Regions from separate parts of the Haliea sp. E17 genome, predicted to be linked through region 1. Evidence: predicted binding sites of a transcription regulator. Region 1 holds the regulator's gene; each other region holds the start of a gene.

Region 1 (6,940 bases):
GCACCTCGCGCGACGAATACGCTGTCTACACCGAGAAAGGCGAGGCCTATGAGTACAACATGCTGCGCCTGATACGCAAATGGGACTCGATGAAGGACCACGTGCCGCGGCCGGAAGTCCTGCGCGCACGGCAGAAAACCGATATCGCGGTGCTGTACTTCGGCACCAGCGAGCAGGCTTCGGTGGAGGCGCTGGATTCGCTGGCGGAGGAGGGCATTCACCTCGACGCGATGCGCGTACGCGCCTTCCCCTTCAACGACGAGGTCGAGCAGTTCCTGCATGCCCACGAGCGGGTCTTCGTGATCGAGCAGAACCGCGACGCGCAGCTGCGTACCCTGTTGATGGCCGAGTTCGAACTGGGCCCGGACAAGCTGAAATCGGTACTGTGCTTCGACGGCACCCCGATCAGCGCGCGCAACATCCGCAAGCAGATCCGCATGCAGTTACCCGATATCGAGGAGGAGCCCCAGGAAGCCGCCCGGGCTGCCGGAGAATAAGACCATGAGCTACCAGTTACCGAAATTCCGCCATCCCGAACTGCCGCGCAATGACCTCGGCTACACCAAGGCCGACTACGAGGGCGCGATATCCACGCTCTGCGCCGGCTGCGGCCATGACTCGATTTCCGGGGCCATCGTCAAGGCTGTCCACGAACTGTCGATCGAGCCGCACAAAATCGCCAAGCTCTCCGGGATCGGCTGTTCGTCCAAGACGCCGACCTATTTCCTCGGCAAGTCCCACGGTTTCAACTCGGTGCACGGACGCATGCCCTCGGTGGTGACCGGTGCGGCCCTGGCCAACCGCGAGCTGCTCTATCTCGGGGTATCCGGCGACGGCGATACCGCTTCGATCGGCATGGGCCAGTTTGCCCACGTGGCGCGCCGCAACCTGAACATGGTGTATATCGTCATGAACAACGGTTGCTACGGCCTGACCAAGGGCCAGGACTCGGCCACCGCCGACGAGGGTTCGGTGAGCAAGAAGGGCGACGCCAATCCCTTTTCCTCCATGGACCTGTGCGCCGCGGCGCTGCAGTTTGGCGCCACTTTCGTCGCCCGCAGCTTTTCCGGCGACAAGACCCAGCTGGTGCCGCTGATCAAGGCAGCGATTTCGCATCGGGGTTTCGCCCTGATCGATGTGGTCTCACCCTGCGTGACCTTCAACAACAACCCCGGTTCCACCAAGAGCTACGAGTTTGTGCGCGATCACATGGAAGCGACGGGTACCGTGGATTTCGTGCCGATGCACAAGGAAATCACCACCGATTACCAGCCCGGCTTCAGCCATGAGGTCACCATGCACGACGGCTCGTCCATCCACCTCTACAAGCTGTCGGAAGAGCTCGATCCCTTCGATCGCACCTCGGCGCTGATGACCATGGAGCGGCACCGCAGTGCCGGCGAGATCCTCACCGGCCTGATTTACATGAACAAGGGTTCCCACGACCTGCACGAGACCCTGGAAACCTCCCGCCGCCCGCTGAACCGGCTGGCGGAAGAGGACCTGTGCCCCGGCAACCAGGTGCTGCGCAATATCAACGCGAGCCTGCGCTGATTACCCGGGAGCGGCCGGCACACTCTCACTCCAAACCGCCGGGTGGCGGTGATGTTGCGCGCAACCCCACAATAACAGCCGCGCAATCACCGCTACCCGGGCAGTAAATTGCCAGATATTGCAGATGAGGCACTTTTGTAATCTGCATGTCATAATTTCATCATGTAATACCTGCACCACAAGCCCATGAGGAAATACTGCAGGCATGCCTGAACGTAGCGTACTGATTGTCGATGATGAATTTGCCATTCGCGATATGTTGCGCATGGCGCTGGAGATCGCCGATTACAACGTCCTGGAGGCGGACAACATCCAGGATGCCTATACCCGTATCGTGGACGACCGCCCGGATATCATCCTGCTGGACTGGATGCTTCCCGGAGGCAGCGGTATCGAACTGCTGCGCCGCCTCAAGCGCGAGGAAACCACCAAGGAAGTGCCGGTCATCATGTTGACCGCGAAGACGGCGGAGGACAATGTCATCCAGGGGCTCGACGTGGGCGCTGATGACTACATCACCAAGCCCTTCGCGCCGCGCGAACTGATCGCCCGGATTCGCGCCCTGTTGCGGCGCTCCACGCCGGGACAGGAGCTGGGGAAACTCGAGGTAAACGGTCTGGTGCTGGACGGTGAAAGCCGGCGGATATTTGTCGCCGACAATCCGGTCGACATGGGGCCCACCGAGTTCAACCTGCTGCAGTTCTTCATGTCTCACCCCGAGCGGGCCTATACCCGGGGGCAGTTGCTCGATCATGTCTGGGGCGCCAATGTCTATGTGGAAGAGCGTACAGTCGACGTGCATATCCGCCGCCTGCGCAAGGCCCTGCAAACCGACGAAGCCGATTACAGCGGCCTCATCCAGACCGTGCGTGGCACCGGTTATCGTTTCTCCGCGCGGGGCCTCTGACCTGGCACAAGGGCTGTCCCGATGAAGTGGTTTTCGTCGCTGGGCCATCTTGTCCTGGTATTGCTGGCTGGTGCGCTGCTCGGCTGGTACCTGGGCAGCGCGGTGGCTGGTGCGCTGGTTGCGGCGGTCCTGATGCTGCTGTTTTCCAGCTACCAGGCCTGGCTGGTGGAACACTGGCTGCGGGATTCCAGCCAGAAGTTGCCGGACGTGCATGGTCACTGGGCGGATATCGTCGGCCATATCTACCGCCAGGAGCGCCACGCCAACACCTCGATCAAACAGCTGCAATCGACGGTCGATTACCTGCTGGATTCCTTTGGCGCCATGCGCGATGGCGTAGTGATGCTGGAGGACGGCGACTCAATTCGCTGGTGTAACGATGCGGCGCGCAAGATACTCGGGTTGCGCTATCCCCAGGATGTCGGGCAGGCGGTGACCAACCTGGTGCGGGCGCCGGACTTCAATGCCTATATCCACGCCGGGGAGTTTCGCGAGCCCCTGACCTTCCAGGTCGGCGGCGAGCACAAGGTCCACCTGATGCTGGTGGCGACGCGCTTTGCCGAGGGCGATACCCTGCTGTTCGTTCGCGATATTTCCGACCGGGTCAACACCGAACGTATGCGCCGGGATTTTGTCGGTAACGTGTCCCACGAACTGCGCACGCCGCTGACGGTGATAACCGGTTACCTCGGGACGCTGCTGACGGACACCAGCAAGTTACCGCCGCCCTATATCAGGGCGCTGGAACAGATGGCGGGGCAGGCGGAGCGTATGGAGAACCTGCTCAAGGACCTGCTCTGGCTGACGCGGATCGAAACCACCGAGCGCGAGGAGAAAAACGAGCAGGTGGATATCGGCAGCCTGCTCTACGAATTGCAGGATGAAATGACCAACCTGCATCCCGATAACCCCCTGCAATTGCAAATCGATTGCAGTGACAGGATCCAGGGCGATTACCGCGAACTCTACAGCGCGGTGTCGAACCTGGTGATAAACGCCTATAAATACGGGCGGGCGGGGCGGCCGGTCCTTGCTACCTGGTCGCGGGAGGGCGATGATTATCGCCTGTCGGTGGTCGATGAAGGCGCCGGGATTGATCCGCTGCACATACCGCGGCTGACCGAGCGCTTCTACCGCGTGGATGACAGCAGGTCTTCCGCGACCGGTGGCACCGGGCTCGGCCTGGCCATCGTCAAGCACGTCGCCGCGGCGCACGCCGGGCGGCTGGAGATCAAGAGCACACTGGGCAAGGGCAGCACGTTCACCCTGGTCTTTCCGGGACGAGCCTGAAGGAGGCGAGACTGATGTTGAAACAGGACGACTACAAGCAGCACATTTCCGAGAAGTTCAACACGGAACTGGAGGAGATCAAGAATCACCTGCTGGAGATGGGTGGCCAGGTGGAGCAGCAACTCAACTCGGCGGTGGAAGCACTGATCACCCGGGACTCGGGTATCGCGGAGGAAATCATCCACCGCGATCACGAGGTCAACCAGATGGAAATGCGCATCGACGACGAGAGCGCCACCATTCTTGCCCGGCGCCAGCCCGCGGCGAGCGACCTGCGCCTGGTCATCACGGTGATCAAGATCAACACCGATATCGAACGCATCGGCGACGAAGCGGTGAAAGTCGCGCGCCAGGCATTGCGACTGGCCGAGGAGAGCGCGTCGCCCTCCAGCTACGTCGAGATCCGCGCCATTGGCAACCACGTGGCCGCGATGCTGCGGCGGGCCCTCGACGCCTTCGCCCGCCTGGATCTCGACCAGGCGGTCAGCGTGGTGAAGGAAGACAACGATGTCGACAAGGAATACGGCAGCGCCATGCGCTCCCTGGTCACCTTCATGATGGAGGACCCGCGGCAGATCGGTTCCATCCTCAACGAGATGTGGGCGCTGCGCAGCCTCGAGCGCATCGGCGACCACGCCGCGAATATCGCCGAGCACGTGATTTACCTGGTACGCGGCCGCGATGTACGCCACCAGAAATCCCTGGAGGATTTCCTCGACAAGGTGAACGAGAAGTGAGGCAGTTGCTCTTTTTGGAAAATTGCCTTTAATTATATAGACTTGGCGCTGTCATATAACGGTAACAATTGCTGACTAGACTGGCCGGCGTCACGGGCTGGAAAAAGCGCCAGCTCACCCACGCCGCAAAATGGGAGCACCCGCAAGTGAAGTTACGACTGACGAGCATGGTGGCATTGGCCGCAATTGCAATTTCCCCACTCACCGTACAGGCACAGGGCCGGGATACCGTGAGTATCGTCGGTTCATCCACGGTGTACCCCTTTGCCACGGTAGTGGCCGAACGCTTCGGCCGCTCCACCAGTTTCAAGACCCCGAAGATTGAGTCCACCGGTTCCGGTGGCGGCCTGAAACTGTTCTGCAAGGGTGTCGGCACCTCCACGCCGGATATCACCAATGCCTCGCGGCGGATCAAGAAAAGCGAATTCGATGACTGCCAGAAGAACGGCGTGCAGGATATCGTCGAAGTGCTGATCGGCTACGACGGTATTGCCGTCGCCAATTCGCGCGAGGCGCCCCAGTACAAACTGAGCCTGAAGGAACTCTATCTCGCCCTGGCCAAGGACGTCCCCGGTGCGGATGGCAAACTGGTGGCCAACCCCTACCAGACCTGGCAGGACATCGATCCCGCGCTGCCCGCGGTGAAGATCGAAGTGCTCGGCCCGCCGCCGACTTCCGGGACCCGTGACGCCTTCGCCGAACTGGCGCTGGGTGGCGGCGCCGCCGCATACCCCGAACTCAAGGCCCTGAAGAAGATCGAGGCCGGCGATCCCGCCGCGCTCAAGGCGGCAATGGCGACACTGGGCCTGCCCGAATCCCTCTACAGCGCCATGGAAACCGGCAAGGGCAAGGCGCCCTCCGGTGAGGACGTGTTCAATGCCATCGCCTATTCCGTGCGCGAGGACGGGGCTTATATCGAGGCCGGTGAAAACGACAACCTGATCGTGCAGAAACTCGAGGCCAATCCCAGCGCTATCGGCATTTTCGGTTACAGCTTCCTCGAGGAAAATTCCGACATGGTGCACGGCTCCATCATCGAGGGCGTCGAACCGGACTTCGATTCCATCGCCGACGGTGAGTACCCGATTTCCCGCCCCCTGTACTTCTACATCAAGGCGGCGCACGTCGGGCGTATCCCCGGTATCAAGGAATTCGCCGAAGAGTTTGTCTCCGACCGCGCGATGGGCGAGGACGGCTACCTCTCCGAGCGCGGCCTGATCCCCCTGTCCGAGGACGCACTGGAGCAGGTACAGGACGATGTCGCCAATCTCAAAGCGCTGGCGATGTAAGCGGGCGATTTAAACCAACCACAACTATGCTGTAACCGGTGCGCCGCCCCTGGCGGCGCCACCAACCTGAAGAGTCCGCTATGCAGACACCCTCGCTTTTGCTTGTCCTGCTCGCCCTGTGTATCGCGAGCTTCGCCTTCGGCAGGCAGCGCTCCCGCCACGTAGCCACGGCCGCCGGCAGTGTGCACAGCCTGCATTCCCTGCCCAAGCATTACGGCCACCTGGCCGCGATGTGGGCCGCCTTGCCGGCGCTGCTAGTGCTGGTGGCCTGGCTCGCGCTGGAAGGCCAGGTGATCCGGGGGCTGGTGGTCGCCGACCTGCCTGCAGACGTCCAGGCGCTGGGCGACAGCCGCCTCGGGCTGTATTACAACCAGATCCTGGCTTACGCGGCGGGCGGCATGGATGCATCGATGATGTCCGCCGACCAACTGGCCGCTGCGCGGGACTATGCCCATTACAAGCAGTCCAGCGGGCAGCTGAAATTGCTGCTGGTCTGCCTCGTCGCGGTGATCGGCGCCCTGCTGGTGATTGTCCGGATTCGGCCGGCCATGCGCGCGCGCAACCAGGTCGAGTCGATCTGGAAGGGCCTGCTGTTCGCCTGTTCCTTTATCGCCGTGCTGACCACGCTGGGAATCGTGCTTTCGGTACTGTTCGAGGCGGTGCGCTTCTTTCACAAGATTCCGGTCACCGACTTCCTCTTCGGCCTGCAGTGGAGCCCGCAGATCGCAATTCGCGCGGACCAGGTGGGCGCCTCCGGCTCCTTCGGCTTCGTGCCCCTGCTGGTGGGCACGCTGCTGATCTCCGCCGTGGCCATGCTGATCGCAGTGCCGGTGGGGCTGATGTCGGCGATCTATCTCTCCGAGTACGCCAGCAAGCAGTTTCGCGCGGTGACCAAGCCGATCCTGGAGATTCTCGCCGGCGTGCCCACCGTGGTCTACGGCTTCTTTGCCGCCCTGACCGTCGCCCCCTTCATCCGCGAACTCGGGGAGTCGCTGGGACTCTCGGTCGCCTCGGAATCCGCCCTGGCCGCGGGCCTGGTCATGGGGGTGATGATCATCCCGTTTGTCATGTCCCTGTCCGACGACATCATCAACGCTGTGCCCTACAGCCTGCGCGAAGCGTCCCTCGGCCTTGGCGCGACCATGAATGAAACCATTCGCAAG
Region 2 (6,940 bases), on a different contig from region 1:
CATCGAGTAACACGCCCACGTTCTCGCCGGACAACGCTGGGTCCGCGCAACCCCCATCGGTCTGTTCAAACTAGACGCCCCGCCCGGGTAGTACAAGTCGCAGGACCCGGGACCTGGTCCCGCGCAGCGCCCCGGTTGATCTGAACCGGGCTTCCCGGCGTACCAAGGTTCTATCCCCGCTGCCGGTGTTTCCTGCCATGCGTTACTTCACGGTTGTTTTCCTCCTGCTCCTGCCGATACTTGCGGCGTGCTCCTCCGTGGAAGTGGAGGATTACGCCAGTAACCAGCCGCTAATGGATCCGCGGACGTTCTTCTCCGGGCCACTGGTCGCACACGGCGTGATCAAGGACCGCAGTGGCAAGGTGTTTCGCCGCTTCACCGCTGACATCCTGGGCCATTGGCAGGGCGAGACGGGGACCCTGGAAGAGGATTTTCGCTTTGCTGACGGGGAAACCGAGCGCCGGGTGTGGACACTGCGCAAACACGCCGACGGCCACTATACGGCCACCGCCGGGGATGTGATCGGGGAGGGCCGTGCCAGTGTGGCGGGCAACGCCATGTTCCTCGACTACGTGCTCCGCGTACCCTGGCGGGATGGCTCGATAGACCTCCACGTGGATGACCGGATGTACCTGGTGAACGAAGACGTGCTCATCAACGAGTCGGTCATGAGCAAGTTCGGTTTCCGGGTCGGGTCGATCCTGCTGACGATAGTCCGGGTTGGGAACAGCTGAGCTGTTTCCGGCTCCGGGCGCCTGACTGCCTTACGCTCGCGACCAGTTTGTGGCAGGATTGCCTCCGCGCGTCGGAAACTTCCCGCGGCGACAGAACAGGGTGACGGCAAGCCGTGGCCCACAATAATAATTTGAAATGTAAAGAAGACTATGAAACCCATCGCATGGCTGGCCCTGCCGGCGTTAACCCTGCTGGCGTCTTCGGGCGCCAGCGCCAGTGAACTCAATGCGGCTGATACCGCCTGGATGCTCACGGCGACCGCTCTCGTACTGTTCATGACCATCCCCGGCCTGTCGCTGTTCTATGCCGGCCTGGTGCGGGTCAAGAACGTACTCTCGGTCCTGATGCAATGTTTTGCGCTGACCTGCCTGATGTCCCTGCTCTGGTTTGCTGTCGGTTACACCATCGCCTTTGGTTCCGACGGGGTGGAGCAGGGCGCCCTGCTGGGCGATTTCGGCAACCTGTTCCTGGCCGGGATCACCATGGACAGCCTCAACGGGGGCATCCCGGCGACGCTATTCGCCATCTTCCAGATGACCTTCGCCATTATCACGCCGGCCCTGATTGTCGGCGGCTTTGCCGAGCGCATGCGCTTCTCCGCGATGCTGCTGTTTTCCGCGATCTGGATGCTCCTCGTGTACGCGCCGGTCTGCCACTGGGTCTGGGGCGGCGGCTGGCTGGGTGACATGGGCCTGCAGGACTTCGCCGGCGGTACCGTGGTGCACGTGACCGCAGCGGTAGCGGCGCTGGTGGCCGCGCTGGTGATGGGCCCGCGGCGCGGTTTCGGCACCGTGGCCATGCCGCCGCACAACCTCACCCTCACGGTCGCGGGTGCGGGCATGCTCTGGGTGGGCTGGTTCGGCTTCAATGCCGGCTCCGCGGTGGCCGCCGACAACAGCGCGGCGATGGCCATGCTGGTGACACACCTGTCCGCCGCCTCCGGTTCCCTGGCCTGGATGGCGATGGAATGGATTCGCCACGGCAAGCCCTCCGTGCTCGGTATCGTTACCGGCATGGTGGCGGGCCTGGGCACGATCACCCCTGCCTCTGGTTCGGTCGGCCCCGCCGCCGCGGTAGTGATCGGGTTGTCAGCCGGTGTCATCTGCTACCTGGCGACCAACTGGATCAAGCTGAAACTGAAAATCGACGACAGCCTCGACGTGTTCCCGGTGCACGGGGTGGGCGGTATCCTGGGTACCCTGCTGGCGGGGGTTTTCTGTTCCACCCAACTGGGCATCTTCAGCGGCAACGGCTTTTCCGCGGGCATCGACAGCATCGGCGGGCAACTGGCGGTACAGGCCACCGGCGTGGCGTCGACCTTTATCTACACCGCGGTGGTGAGCTACATCATCCTGAAGTTTGTCGACGTGGTGGTGGGCCTGCGGGTAGACGCTGACCAGGAAACCCAGGGCCTCGACCTGGTGCTGCACGACGAACGCGGTTACGACCTCTGATCGGGATTTTGGGTATCGTGCCCCTCTGCTGAGGGGCACGATAGTCAGGCAGTTGCTTCCGGCTTACTCGCCCAGCGCCTGTTCCCAGTTGCCCAGGTCCAGGAACAGGGTTTCACCGGTGGCGTCGTCGACGCCGTCGTTGTCGGTGGAGATGAAGAACCGGCCGTCGCTGGTGACCGCCATGCCTTCGAGTTTCTCCGCAGTCCAGATGCTGGCCGCTTCGAGGTCGGGAAGCACATCGCGCAGCAGGGTTTTCCCGATGGTGGCCGGTAAGGGCGCGCCATCTACGTAGGGCGCGAAGGGCGCCGTTGCCAGGTCGATGCCGTAGATGGCTTTCAGTTCGGCATTGGGAGGGGTACTGCTGCCCCAGCCCTTGTCCCGCTCGACCACCGCGAAGCTGCCGTCGGGCAGCAGGGTCAGCTCGGAAAGGCCGATCCAGCCGCCGTTGCCCTCGGCTTCCAGCGGGTAGTGGACGAAGGTCCATTCACCGGTAGCGACCTCGTAGCGGCCGATCTTGGTGTTCACCGTGTCGGTATCACCCTCGTCCGGCCAGGCGCGCTGGATGGCGATATAGATCACTTCGGCACCCGCTGCGCCGGTTACCGCTATACCCTCGATGCCGTTGCTGCGGCGCTCATCCTCCAGGAGAGCTGGCAGCGGAATTTCCTGCTGGACCACACCGTCGGTGCCCACCTTCAGGACCATGTTGGGGCGGCTTCCGGCATTGCCTTCACTGCCCAGCCAGAATGCGCCGTCGGGGCCCTGGGCGATACCTTCGAGGTCGAGGCTGACGGAAGCATCAGTGACCTGCAGGCGGTCGACAATCTTCGCCGGCTTGCCGCTGACGTCGATGGTGTAGATGAAACCTTCCGCCAGGAATGAGTCGCTGACCGCGTAAACCGTGTCGGGGTCTGACGAGTCGCCGACCATACCGGACAGCGCCACCCAGGGAATCGGCGCGTCGCCGACGGTGACGGACTCGATCATCGGGTAGGCCGGTTCACCGGAACCGGCGCGGAACAGGTTGATCATGGTGGGGATGCCCGCGTCGGCCACGTCAGTTTCCGTGGAGGCCAGGAACAGCTTTTTCGGGCCGATGGCTTTCAGGCCTTCCGGCCCGATGCCTGTGGGCAGGATCTGCAGGGGTTCCGGGTAGCCGCTGCTGACGTCGTAGACCCCGACGGCATTGCAGCGCTCGGAACCGACGAACAGCAGGCTGCGGCTGCCGAACTTGCCGGACTCGATACCTTCCGGCTCACAGCCCTTGTTCTCCGAGCGGCCTTCGTTGTAGTGGCCGGCGGAGGCCAGCCAGTGCTCGAAGGATTCGCCCGATTCGAACTGGACCTCACCGTTCTGGTGGAACAGGGTGAAGCTGCGGCTGCCGCCCTCCATCTCGTTTTCGTCTTCGTAATCGCCCTCGTTGGCGGTGGCGAAGACATCGTTGCTGATCCAGGTCACGGAGTCGGGTTCGCGACGTTTTACCAGGGTGCTGTCGAAATTGATCAGGTCTTCTTCTGCGGAATCGACATTATTGATGGTGGTCGAGCCGGCGCTGAAGTGGCTGATGGTCTGGCCGGACACCATGTCGATCACCGCCAGGTAATTGTTTTCCTGGAAGGTGACAACGGCCTCGTTCTGCTTGTTGATGTCGACGAATTCCGGCTCCAGGTCATCGCCGTTGGGGGCGCTGGCCGCGACCGGCGACAGGTCCGCTTCGCGGATTTTCCATTTGCCCGGGTTGCCCTGCATATCGACGATCAGCAGGGTGCCGGTCGGAAGTTGGGGAAGAAGACCGTCGTTGAGGTCTTCGTCGCGCTCGTTTTCCAGGACGATTGCCGCGCGCAGGCCGTTGGGGGCCAGGGCCAGCGAGTCGGGCTGGCCGCCCAGTTCATACTCGGCGACGATCTTGCGGCTGAAGCGGTTGACCACCACCAGCTTGCCGCTCGGCGCGACGTAGCTGGGAGAGGTATTGACGCCGACCAGCGCGTACTTGCCCGCGACAATCACGCTGGTCGGTTCACCGCCAACGGCGACCACGCCATCGGCTTTCGGCTGGGCCGGGTTGGAAATATCGACAAAGCCGATTTCCTCGTTGGGGGAATCGGTATACACCAGCTGCTTGCCATCGGCGGATGCGTCGGTGATTTCGGCAACGCCGGAACCGTTGCCGGCCATCACATCCAGTGTGCTGAGTTTTTTGAATACGGCTGCGCCGAGCCCGCCCGGGGCTGCCTGTGCACCGAGGCTGAGTACAGCCGCGGAGACCGCGGTGGCCAGGGACAGGGTTTTCAGGGAAAACAGCTTCGAATTTGACAGTTTCATTGTTCCTCCAGAGGGGGAGTGCTTCATGGGTTTGTGTGGCCGAAAGCCATTTTTGTTGTGCGCAAATGCCCTAACACGCTAGGGAGGAGGTGTGACGATTTTGTGAAGGCAGTGTGAATATATTTGCCGGAGGGGGGTGGCGCCGGGTTTATGGATAGCTGGATCGGCCAGCGTGCTGTGCCCCTGCGCAAACAAAAACACCCGCCGGAGCGGGTGTTTGTGGCAAGTGCTTGAGTGGGTTATGGGCTATTTACTGTACAGGCAGTCGACAATGCCTGTCGTGTTGCCCACCGGTGCCTTTTTGGCGGTTTCAAACAGGCATTGCGCGTCGTTGTTATCCAGTCGCGGCCCGCCCATGTATTTTTTGCCGTAGGCGGGACCGTAACTATTGACCGATATCACCGGGCCTGTGCCGAGATCGACAGCCTGCGACTGGCTCCAGGGCCCGCCCGAGGCGCCGCCGGACATGCCGCAATTGGGCAATAGCAGTCCGTCGTAACTGCTGCCGGTGACCGGTTCCCCGCAGTACATGAAGTTGGGGTCGTCACTGTAGGAATAGCCCAGGGCGCGGGTGTAGGTGTTCAGGGTCGCGCCGGCGAAGGAGACCTCCATCGGGGTGATGATTTTATCCATCGCGACGTCGCGACCGTCGTTGGAAAAGTACAGGGGATCTGTATTGGTCCCCATGGCGTAGAAGCCGTAATCCCAAGGAATGTTTGCCGGGAATACCGCAGCATCCCAGTCCTTGCTGACCACGCCGAAATCCGCCACCCAGCAGCCTTCGGGGTCGTTGGCGCAGTTGAAATCCGTCCCGGCGCCGCTGGTGCCGGCCTGGTTCGGGATGAAGATGGCGGACCTGGCGAAGGCTTTGGCGACGTCGTCGTAAACGCAGTGGGCAGCGGTGAGGATAATACTGCGGTCGCTGCTGGTTTCGCCATCGTTGACCAGGGTGCCGGAGCAGACGTAGTAGTCTGTGCCCATGACGAACAGGATGCGCCCCGCGGCGGTCTGCACCGTGCCGCCATTGGTCCACTGGGCGTTGACGACATTGTCAAAACCGGAGCCGCCGCTGCCGCCACCGGGTTTGCCACCGCCCTTGCCGCCACCACCGCCCCCTCCCCCGCCTTTGGCCAGGGGTTCCGGCAGGGCGGGTTTGGAGTGGCCGTAGGGGGTCAGTTTGCCGCCCTTGCCGCGCAGGTAGGCCAGGCCGCGCCCGTCCAGGACCAGGTCCCGTGGCTGGGCGGCGGCGATGCGGCTTGCGGTCCAGAAGGCTTTCACGGCTGCCACTTCCCTGGCGCGATCAGCAGCTTGTGGCGCCTGGGCAAATGCGCTGACCGGTAGGGTAACGGCAATGACGCCGGCGATGAGGGTTCTCAGGTAGGGGGTGCTCATATGTTTGTCTCCGTCCCGGTTATTATTCTCCATGGATTGCGTACAGGTAGACGCAAGTCCGCCGAAGGGTGCTTCCTGCACTGGCCGGCTACTGTCTTTATTAGCAGATATCCAATATCGCGACAAGCCGGCGAATAATTGCCCGCCGGCGGCGGGAGCCCGTCCCGCTATTCGCCAGGTTGGCGGTGGCGGCTCGCCACCTGCAATTCCGGTCTGGCGAAGCGTCGATTTTCGGGTAAAATCCGCCCTTTTGCGGACCACGAATCATGGGTAGAGCATACCAGAACCGAAAAGACTCCATGGCCAAGACCTCGGACCAGAAGGCCCGGGTCTACAGCAAACATGCGCGCGTCATCTATGTGACGGCAAAGCAGGGCGGCCTCGATCCCGCGGGCAACCTCGCATTGCGCAGCGTCATCGATCGGGCCAAGAAGGACCAGGTGCCCGCGCACGTCATCGAAAAAGCCATCGACAAGGCCAAGGGCGGCGCCGGTGAGGACTTCGCGGTGGCGCGCTACGAGGGCTTCGGCCCCGGCGGCTGCATGGTTATCGTCGACTGCCTGACCGACAACCCGAACCGCACCATTGGCGATGTGCGCCAGTGCTTCACCAAGACCAAGTGCAAACTCGGTACCCCCGGAAGCGTCAGCCACTCGTTTGACCACTGCGCCATCTTCGTCTTCGCCGGCGACGACGAAGAGGCGGTACTCGAAGCGCTGATGCTGGCGGATGTGGAAGTGGAAGACATCGAGTCCGGCGCTGGCAACATCACGGTATTCACCCCACCCACCGAATTTGCCAAGGCGCGCAGCGCACTCAACGAGGCCTTCGGGGATATCGATTTCGAGATCGAGGAAATCCAGTTCGTACCCAAAGAGACTGCCCCGATTTCCGGCGACGACGAGGCCATGTTCGAGAAGTTCCTGGATATGCTCAACGATGTCGAGGATGTCCAGAAGGTGTACCACAACGTTGACGCCTGAGCAGCGCCAGGACGATGCGTCCTGCCCCTGCGGCAGTGGACAGGACTTTGCGGA
Region 3 (6,940 bases), on a different contig from region 1:
GGAGCCGAAGGTCAGGGGGGCCTCCGTCGAGGTATTGCTGGCGAATTCCGGCGCATACTCCGGTGGCTCGTACACCAGCCGGGGACGCTCGAGACGCATCAGGGTTTCGGTAAATTGCTGTTTTGTATCCCGCGGCGAGGAATAACTGTCGGTGACGTAGTAATCGATCGTGGTAAGCCCGGTAGTGTCGAAATAATCGAGCAGGGACACCTGCAGTGGCGCGGGACGGTGCGCCATTACGCCAATGCGGTTTTCCGGCGCATGTCCCGCCAGGTCGATAAGGATGTCCACCTCATCTTCGGCAATCTGCCGGCTGATGGTTGCGGCGTCCGCGCCCCCCATGTCGCGCCACTGGTCTGCGCGCTCGGTGAAATACCGGGTGAGTTCATCCTGGCGTGGCGTAATACTGTACAAGTAGAGTTCGAAGCGGCTCCGGTCGTGGTGATCGAACAGGGGCTTGAAGAAATAACCGACGATTTCCCGGGAGAAACGCGGGGACAGGTAACCGATACGCAGCTTGCCGTCGGCCCGCGGCGAACGCTGGGCAAGGTCGATACGCGGATGCTGTTGCTCTATAGCCCCACCCAGTTGCCGGTGCATGGCAAACAGCTGCCCATGATCCGACTGGGAGAACAGGTGCATGCTGAGCAGGATCTGGCTCATGGTAGCGATATCGATCCTGCCTGAAGCGAAAGCCTTCATGTAGCACTCGATCGCCTCCGCAGAGCGACCCAGGTCGCGCAGGGTGTGGCCGAGATTGGGATAGATCGGAATCAGGTCAGGATTGATCACCAGGGCCCGGCGGAAGGCATTTACCGCCTCGGTCTTGCGCCCGCTGACACTCAGGGCCGTTGCATAGTTGTACAGGTGGGTCGGATTGTCGGGCTCGACCTGCAGGACTTTTTCCATCAGGTCCCGGGCCCGCGCATAATCTTTTTGCTGCAGGGCGATACTGGATGCCATGACCAGCGCATCCAGCGGTACCTGGCTGGCCTGCAACAGCGGGCGCAACACCTGTTCCGCCCGTTCCAGTTCGCCCAGTTGCAGCAACTGCCTGGCGTTAGCCAGTTGCGCGCGAATCTGGTGCAGCGACGAAAGCTGCGGTTGCGCAGCTCGCAACAGGCAGCAGCGTTTGTATTTTTTTCCACTGCCACAGGGACAGGATGCGTTCCTTGCCGGGGACATCGCTCGAAATACAGTACTTCCTGAAAAGTGACTCGACCGACTATAGCACACCTGCCATATCCGTCGATTTCAACTCAGTGGCCCTGGGCGATATTCTGGCCCGGGAGTGCCGACCGCCAGTCGAGACGAATATCCCAGTCGTGGAATTTGTCGAAGGGCAGGGTCGGCGAAGTCTCGTTGTCCACCAGGTCGTAGACGTTGTGCGGGGGCACAACAGTGGCATCCTTGCCGTAGATATAATCCTGGTCTTCGACGATAACCCGGTAGGCCTTGTTGAGTTCCAGCGCCCGCGCCAGTGACGGCGTAATAATGTCGTAGATGCTTGCCACCGCTTCCAGTTCACTGCGCTTCAGGCCGCCGTCCTTATCGAACCATTTCGCCTGCATCTCCGGGTTGCTGCGGAACTCGCCGCCGCCGCCGACGCGGCTGAGGTAGGTGAGGTACTCGCCTTCGGTCTCCCCGCGATTGGGAACGTCCTGGAGTGACTTCAGGTCGATGTAGCCGTAGCCGGCAGCGCCGTCGGGCTTGCGCGGGAAGGCGAAGGTCTTGTCTATCGTGGAGCCGATCGAATTATGGCAGCCCATACAGGAAAGGTTCTCCTCGAAGGTATAGGCGCGCAGACGGCCGTGGCGATCCTCGATGAAACCGCTGACCGACCAGCCCATACCATTGTCGAGACCAAAGTCGCCCAGCCTGGCGTATCCGGGCAGGTATCCGGCATCCTTGGAATAGCCTTCCTCGCGGTAGTATTCGCGCAGGGCAACCAGGGGATAGGAGACCTGCTTCTTGAGGTAACGCACTTCCTTCATGCGCCGGGAGGGGCCGATATCACCCTGTGCGTCCACGCCCACATAGCGCACTGTGTGCAGGAATTCCGTACCCTGTGGATAGGTACCACGCTGTAGAAAGTAGTTGCTCGCCTTGCCCAGGTAGCCGTCCAGTACCGTGATGCGCTCAATCACGCCCAACTTACCATCGCCGTCGAGGTCCTTGCCAACCCTGGCCTCATCCACGGGAAAGGTCGTAATGGCATCGAGCTCTTTCAGGTTGGCCTCGGTCACCGCGAGATTGGCGAGATAGATATCGCGTGAGGGTTTGCCGTCGCTGTCGCTGCGATACTCCGGAGCGAGACGAATCATCACGTCGTCCGTGGAGCCGTTAGTGGGCCAGAATGTGCTGGGGAACGGCTTGTAATTGAACGCGATCCAGTCACTCCCGTCGCGGGCAAAACCCTGATTGTCGAACGCCGCCGCAGCGCCGGCAAGGTTTTCCAGGTCGGGAATCCAACCCTTGAATTCCGCCTCGCGCAGACGCGGGGCGAGTTCGGAATAGTTATCCTGGTTGATCCAGTCCGTAATTTCCGCGTCGGAGATTTTCGCCACCCGCTCGCTGCGGTCCTCGAACAGGTTTTTCCAGTGATTGGTGAGGCCCAGGTCACTGAAGCTGTATGCGACCTGCAGGGCGCCATCACCGAGGGTATTTTCCCGGCCCGGCTGGGGATTCTGGTGGCAGACATAACAGGGGTTGTACTGCCCTTCCGTGCGGGTATAGCACATTGGCGGGATAATCGCTTCGCGATTGTAAGCTGCAGTTACCGGGTGTACGGGAATCGCTGCGGGACGCACTCCTTCATTGTCCTTTAGCAAGGCAAGGTTCTGTTCGTAGTAGGGCACGGACTGTTCCGCTTCGGCCTGGAGCACCGGGGAATAGCCCTGGCTCAACAGCCCGGCTCCGCAAAGAAATAGCAGGGAGATACGTTTGTTCACACTCATTTTCGGGATCCGTAAAACGTGAAAGGCGCCCGCACAAAAGCGTGGGCGCCAGGGAGTGCCGCGCATTCAGCGCGGCGGTATGAAGCCTTGAGAATCAAGCGCCGGAATTACTTGCTCTTTTTCTTGGACTTGTCGTGGTCGCGATTACTCTTGCGCTCGAACTCTCTCGGTTCGTTGACTTCAGAGATATCGAATTTCCACAGGGCGTCACCAAAACCTTCCGGGTATTTGGCCAGGTCGGTGCTGTCCGGGTGCTGGATGGACACCACGAACTCGTCGGGGCTGACCGGGTTGAAGATCATGCCGGTCGCTTCCGCGCCGTCAACCACATGGCTGAGGAAGTGGTCGAGGGATTCGGCGACACCGTCACGATCAGTGTCACGAACAAACCAGATATCGCCGCCACGGTCGCCGCCGTTGGGCTGGTCTTCGATCACGAAGATATTCCCGTACATGTCCTGGGCCAGGTTGTCCGGTGAGTTCAGGATGGCGGTAGTGCCCGGGAAGCCAAGGTTTTTCGGCGTCTCGGCATCGCTGACCAGGACCTGTACCAGCGCCGTGCCGTCGCCGTTTTCGATCACGCTGTACACGGAATGCTCTGAGGTCGCAGCGAAGTAGACCACTGTGTCACCGCTGCGGGTGTAGGACACTTCCATGTCTTCCGGACGGCCGAAGGGGGTACCGTCAAGTTCGTCGGCGGCACAGCGACCGCCGAAGGTGTCGGGGTTACCGCAGTCACTGGAGATGCCGTTTTTCAGCGGGTCAGTGGCAGTGCCGGTAATCTCGATCCAGGTAGCAGCGCCAGTGCGGATATCGGCATTGACTCCGGAGTCCCAGTTCGCGGCCGCATCACCACCATTGGCGATAAAGTCATCCACCTGCAGGACATAGGAGGTGCCGCCCTGAGAGTAATCTTCCGCGTCGTTAAATACGATTTTGTACAATGAACCGGAGTTCCACTCGTCGACGAAGTACAGGGCTCCGCCATCGTGGCTGAAGCGCAGACCCTCATGGGCTACATTGGGAATACCAGTTAATTCACGAATGATTGCGCCATTTTCACTGGCGGCGATCGGGTTCAGTACCTCGATGACACGACCCTGGCCAGCCCACTCTTCAGCCAGCAGCAGGGTGCCGTTAGGGGTAAATGTGGAGGGGTCAAACGCGCCGAAGTCAGTCGGGCTGCCTTCCTCGCCCCAATCACCGCTGAGGCCATTGCCGTCACCGGAGAACAGCATGACAGTGGTATCGGTCATGGTGTCATAGCGGCTCACACCGGCACCCACGGGAGTTTCGTGGGGGATGAAGATGTACTGGCCGGTCGGGTCAAACGCTATCATGTCCCACATGGTTGCACTGGTACCCTGATTCACAACCCGCACCACTGACTGATTAATATCAGCTTCAATCTCACTCATGCTGGTGAGGTTGGTCTGGGACACGCCGGGCGGGGTCTGCCAAGGGTGGTTCAGCTCATTGAAGTGTGACTTCTTGCCGGTGGTACCTTCGACAGTCGCAACGGCTGCAGACTGGGTCAGCGGGTAGAAAAAGATATCGCCCTGCTGGCGGGCATTGTCTGCGGAAACCATCTGGGCATTGGCGAGCAGTACGCCCGCGGCAAGCATACCCTTTGTAAATTTGGACATCAGTGTTCTCTCCTGGATCAGGTGACGTGTGTGTACTGCAATTAGCTTTGCGCGGACCTGGGAAAGTGACGCTTCGGCCCGGCAGTGAAACAAGCGTCGTGCGGCGTAAACGTTACTGAGGGCCTGTTACAGTCCTGCAACGATCAGATGGCGATTGAGTGACAGCTTTGTGACATCCCGCGCCAGCAGCTGCCGGCGCGGGATGCGTTCAGGCCTGGGGAAGGATATTGCTGTTCAGGCGGAACAGGTTGCCGGGATCGTACTGCGCCTTGATCCGCGAGAGCCGGGGGTAGGCGGGCCCGTAGTTGCCGGCGGCGGCCGCACCTTCGAACTCGATATTGTCGTAGTAGCCCCCGGTGAACGGTTCCAACTGGCGGAACCATTCGCGGCAGGTGGCCATGGCCTCCGCGTCCTGCGCCGGGTCGGTCCACGCACCCGCGACAATCATCATGGTCTCCGCCTTGCGGTGGGGAAAAGCTGTGTCCAGCTCGCCAACCCGTTTCACCGCGCCTCCCGCAGTGTGGGTGAAGAAAGCCAGCCGCGGATCCGGCACGAAGCTTTCCAGCATCGCGTCGACCAGTTCCGGGCCAATGGCTTTCACCATGCCGTTCTTGGCATAGGAGCGAATGCCGTGGTGAAAGGTGGCGTCCTCCCAGGTCTGCATGACCTGGTAGTCCTGTACCTTGATGCCATCCTCCATGGGTTTGCCAAACTGGCGCAGGGGAGCCAGTTCTTTCTCCCCCGCCGCGGGGTCGCCGGCGTAGACCACCTCCATCAGGATAAAGGAGGTACCGTCCGGAGTCGTCGCCATGGTCGGCCCGACATAGCAGTCATCGGACAGGCCGAGGTACCAGTCGCGATAGAATGCCAGGACTTCCCGGGCCTGTTCGATGGGCCAGGTGATCGCCCCGGAAAGGACATTGCGGTCGAAGGGATACAGCTGGTAGTCGAAGCGGCTGACCACCCCGAAATTGCCGCCGCCACCGCGCAGGGCCCAGAACAGGTCGGGCTCTTCCTCCGCACTTACCTGGCGCACTACGCCATCGGCAGTCACGACCTCTGCGGCAACCAGGTTGTCGACAGCCAGGCCGTATTTGCGGTTGAGCCGCCCAAAGCCCCCTCCCAGGGTGAAACCACCCACCCCGGTGTGCGACACCACCCCCGCCGTGGTGACCAGCCCTTTGGCCAGGGTCGCGGAATCCAGCTGGCCGAGCAGGGCGCCACCCTGGACACTCGCCCGGCGCGCCAGGGTATCCACCGTGACGGCGTGCATTTCCGCGAGGTCGATCATCAGCCCGCCCTCGCAGACCGACTTGCCGGGCCAGCTGTGCCCGCCGCCCTTGATCGCCAGCAGCAGGCTGCGCTCGCGGGCGAAGGTGATAGCCTTGCTGATATCCGCGCTGTCAGCCACCCGCGCGATCAACGCCGGATGCTTGTCGTGCATCCCGTTCCACAGCTTGCGCGCCACATCGTAATCCGCGTCCCCCGCCATCAGCAGCTCGCCCTGCAGGGCGGCTGCCAGGTCGCGCACGGCGGCGGCCTCGAGCTGGGTCGGCGCGCCGTCCAGGGTGACTGCGGCAATCGCGGTTTGTGCCCTGGCCGCACTGACCCAGGCCAGCGTCGGTGTTACCAACAGGCCGGCGCCGAGCGCGGCCTGGCAAAACTTGCGTCGTTGCATGCTATCCCCCTCCCTGTGGTCATAGCCTCTTAGCAGGATAGACGCTGGGCAGCTACTCGCCAGTCTGCCCGGGCGGGCAGTGAGCAGGCAAAAAAAAGGGGGTGTACCACAGGTACACCCCCTCGGGATGGCGATTGCCGGATCAGTCGGCGGTGTGCTCGGCCTCGGCGGCTTCGCCCTCACCTTCGTCTTCCAGCAGCTCCTTGATGGAGAGCTTGATGCGGCCGCGCTGGTCTACATCCAGCACTTTCACCCGCACTTCCTGGCCTTCGGTCAGGTGGTCGGACACATTTTCCACTCGCTCGTTGGCGATCTGGGAGATGTGCACCAGGCCGTCCTTGCCGGGCAGGATGGTGACGAACGCGCCGAAGTCGACGATACGGGCAACCTTGCCGGTGTAAACCGCGCCGATTTCGGCTTCCGCGGTGATCTCCTGGATCAGTTCCAGCGCCTTGTCGCGGGCGGCGGAATCCTGGCCGAAGATACGCACGGTGCCGTCGTCGTCGATATCGACAGTCGCGCCGGATTCCTCGGTGATGGAGCGAATGGTCGCGCCACCTTTACCGATGATGTCGCGGATCTTGTCGGAATCGATCTTGATGGTCACCATGGAAGGCGCATTCTCGGAGGTCACTTCACGCGGCTGCGCGAGCACCTGG

Evidence for each region. Region 1 encodes PhoB, which activates phosphate uptake and scavenging genes when phosphate is short. Its sites were predicted from a motif close to TGTCATAAANNTGTAACA; they were not measured.
Region 2: the regulator PhoB is predicted to act here: its motif matches at 4,602-4,619, upstream of ACNKU3_RS02515 (esterase-like activity of phytase family protein).
Region 3: the regulator PhoB is predicted to act here: its motif matches at 4,761-4,778, upstream of ACNKU3_RS19490 (alkaline phosphatase PhoX).

What each region holds. Positions count from the first base shown of each region.
Region 1 covers NZ_JBLWFK010000002.1:804,451-811,390, reverse strand. The annotation lists gene ACNKU3_RS06770 (2-oxoacid:acceptor oxidoreductase subunit alpha) at 1-497, shown strand, start outside; gene ACNKU3_RS06765 (2-oxoacid:ferredoxin oxidoreductase subunit beta) at 502-1,554, shown strand; gene phoB (phosphate regulon transcriptional regulator PhoB) at 1,760-2,461, shown strand; gene phoR (phosphate regulon sensor histidine kinase PhoR) at 2,483-3,751, shown strand; gene phoU (phosphate signaling complex protein PhoU) at 3,766-4,488, shown strand; gene ACNKU3_RS06745 (substrate-binding domain-containing protein) at 4,656-5,777, shown strand; gene pstC (phosphate ABC transporter permease subunit PstC) at 5,858-6,940, shown strand, end outside.
Region 2 covers NZ_JBLWFK010000001.1:569,395-576,334, forward strand. The annotation lists gene ACNKU3_RS02505 (DUF3833 domain-containing protein) at 198-734, shown strand; gene ACNKU3_RS02510 (ammonium transporter) at 885-2,189, shown strand; gene ACNKU3_RS02515 (esterase-like activity of phytase family protein) at 2,253-4,511, opposite strand; gene ACNKU3_RS02520 (trypsin-like serine peptidase) at 4,758-5,903, opposite strand; gene ACNKU3_RS02525 (YebC/PmpR family DNA-binding transcriptional regulator) at 6,170-6,886, shown strand; gene ACNKU3_RS02530 (YchJ family protein) at 6,876-6,940, shown strand, end outside.
Region 3 covers NZ_JBLWFK010000009.1:1,271-8,210, forward strand. The annotation lists gene ACNKU3_RS19475 (tetratricopeptide repeat protein) at 1-1,119, opposite strand, end outside; partial or broken gene ACNKU3_RS19480 (SEC-C metal-binding domain-containing protein) at 1,120-1,185, opposite strand; gene ACNKU3_RS19485 (hypothetical protein) at 1,260-2,957, opposite strand; gene ACNKU3_RS19490 (alkaline phosphatase PhoX) at 3,065-4,603, opposite strand; gene ACNKU3_RS19495 (FAD-binding oxidoreductase) at 4,812-6,281, opposite strand; gene pnp (polyribonucleotide nucleotidyltransferase) at 6,424-6,940, opposite strand, start outside.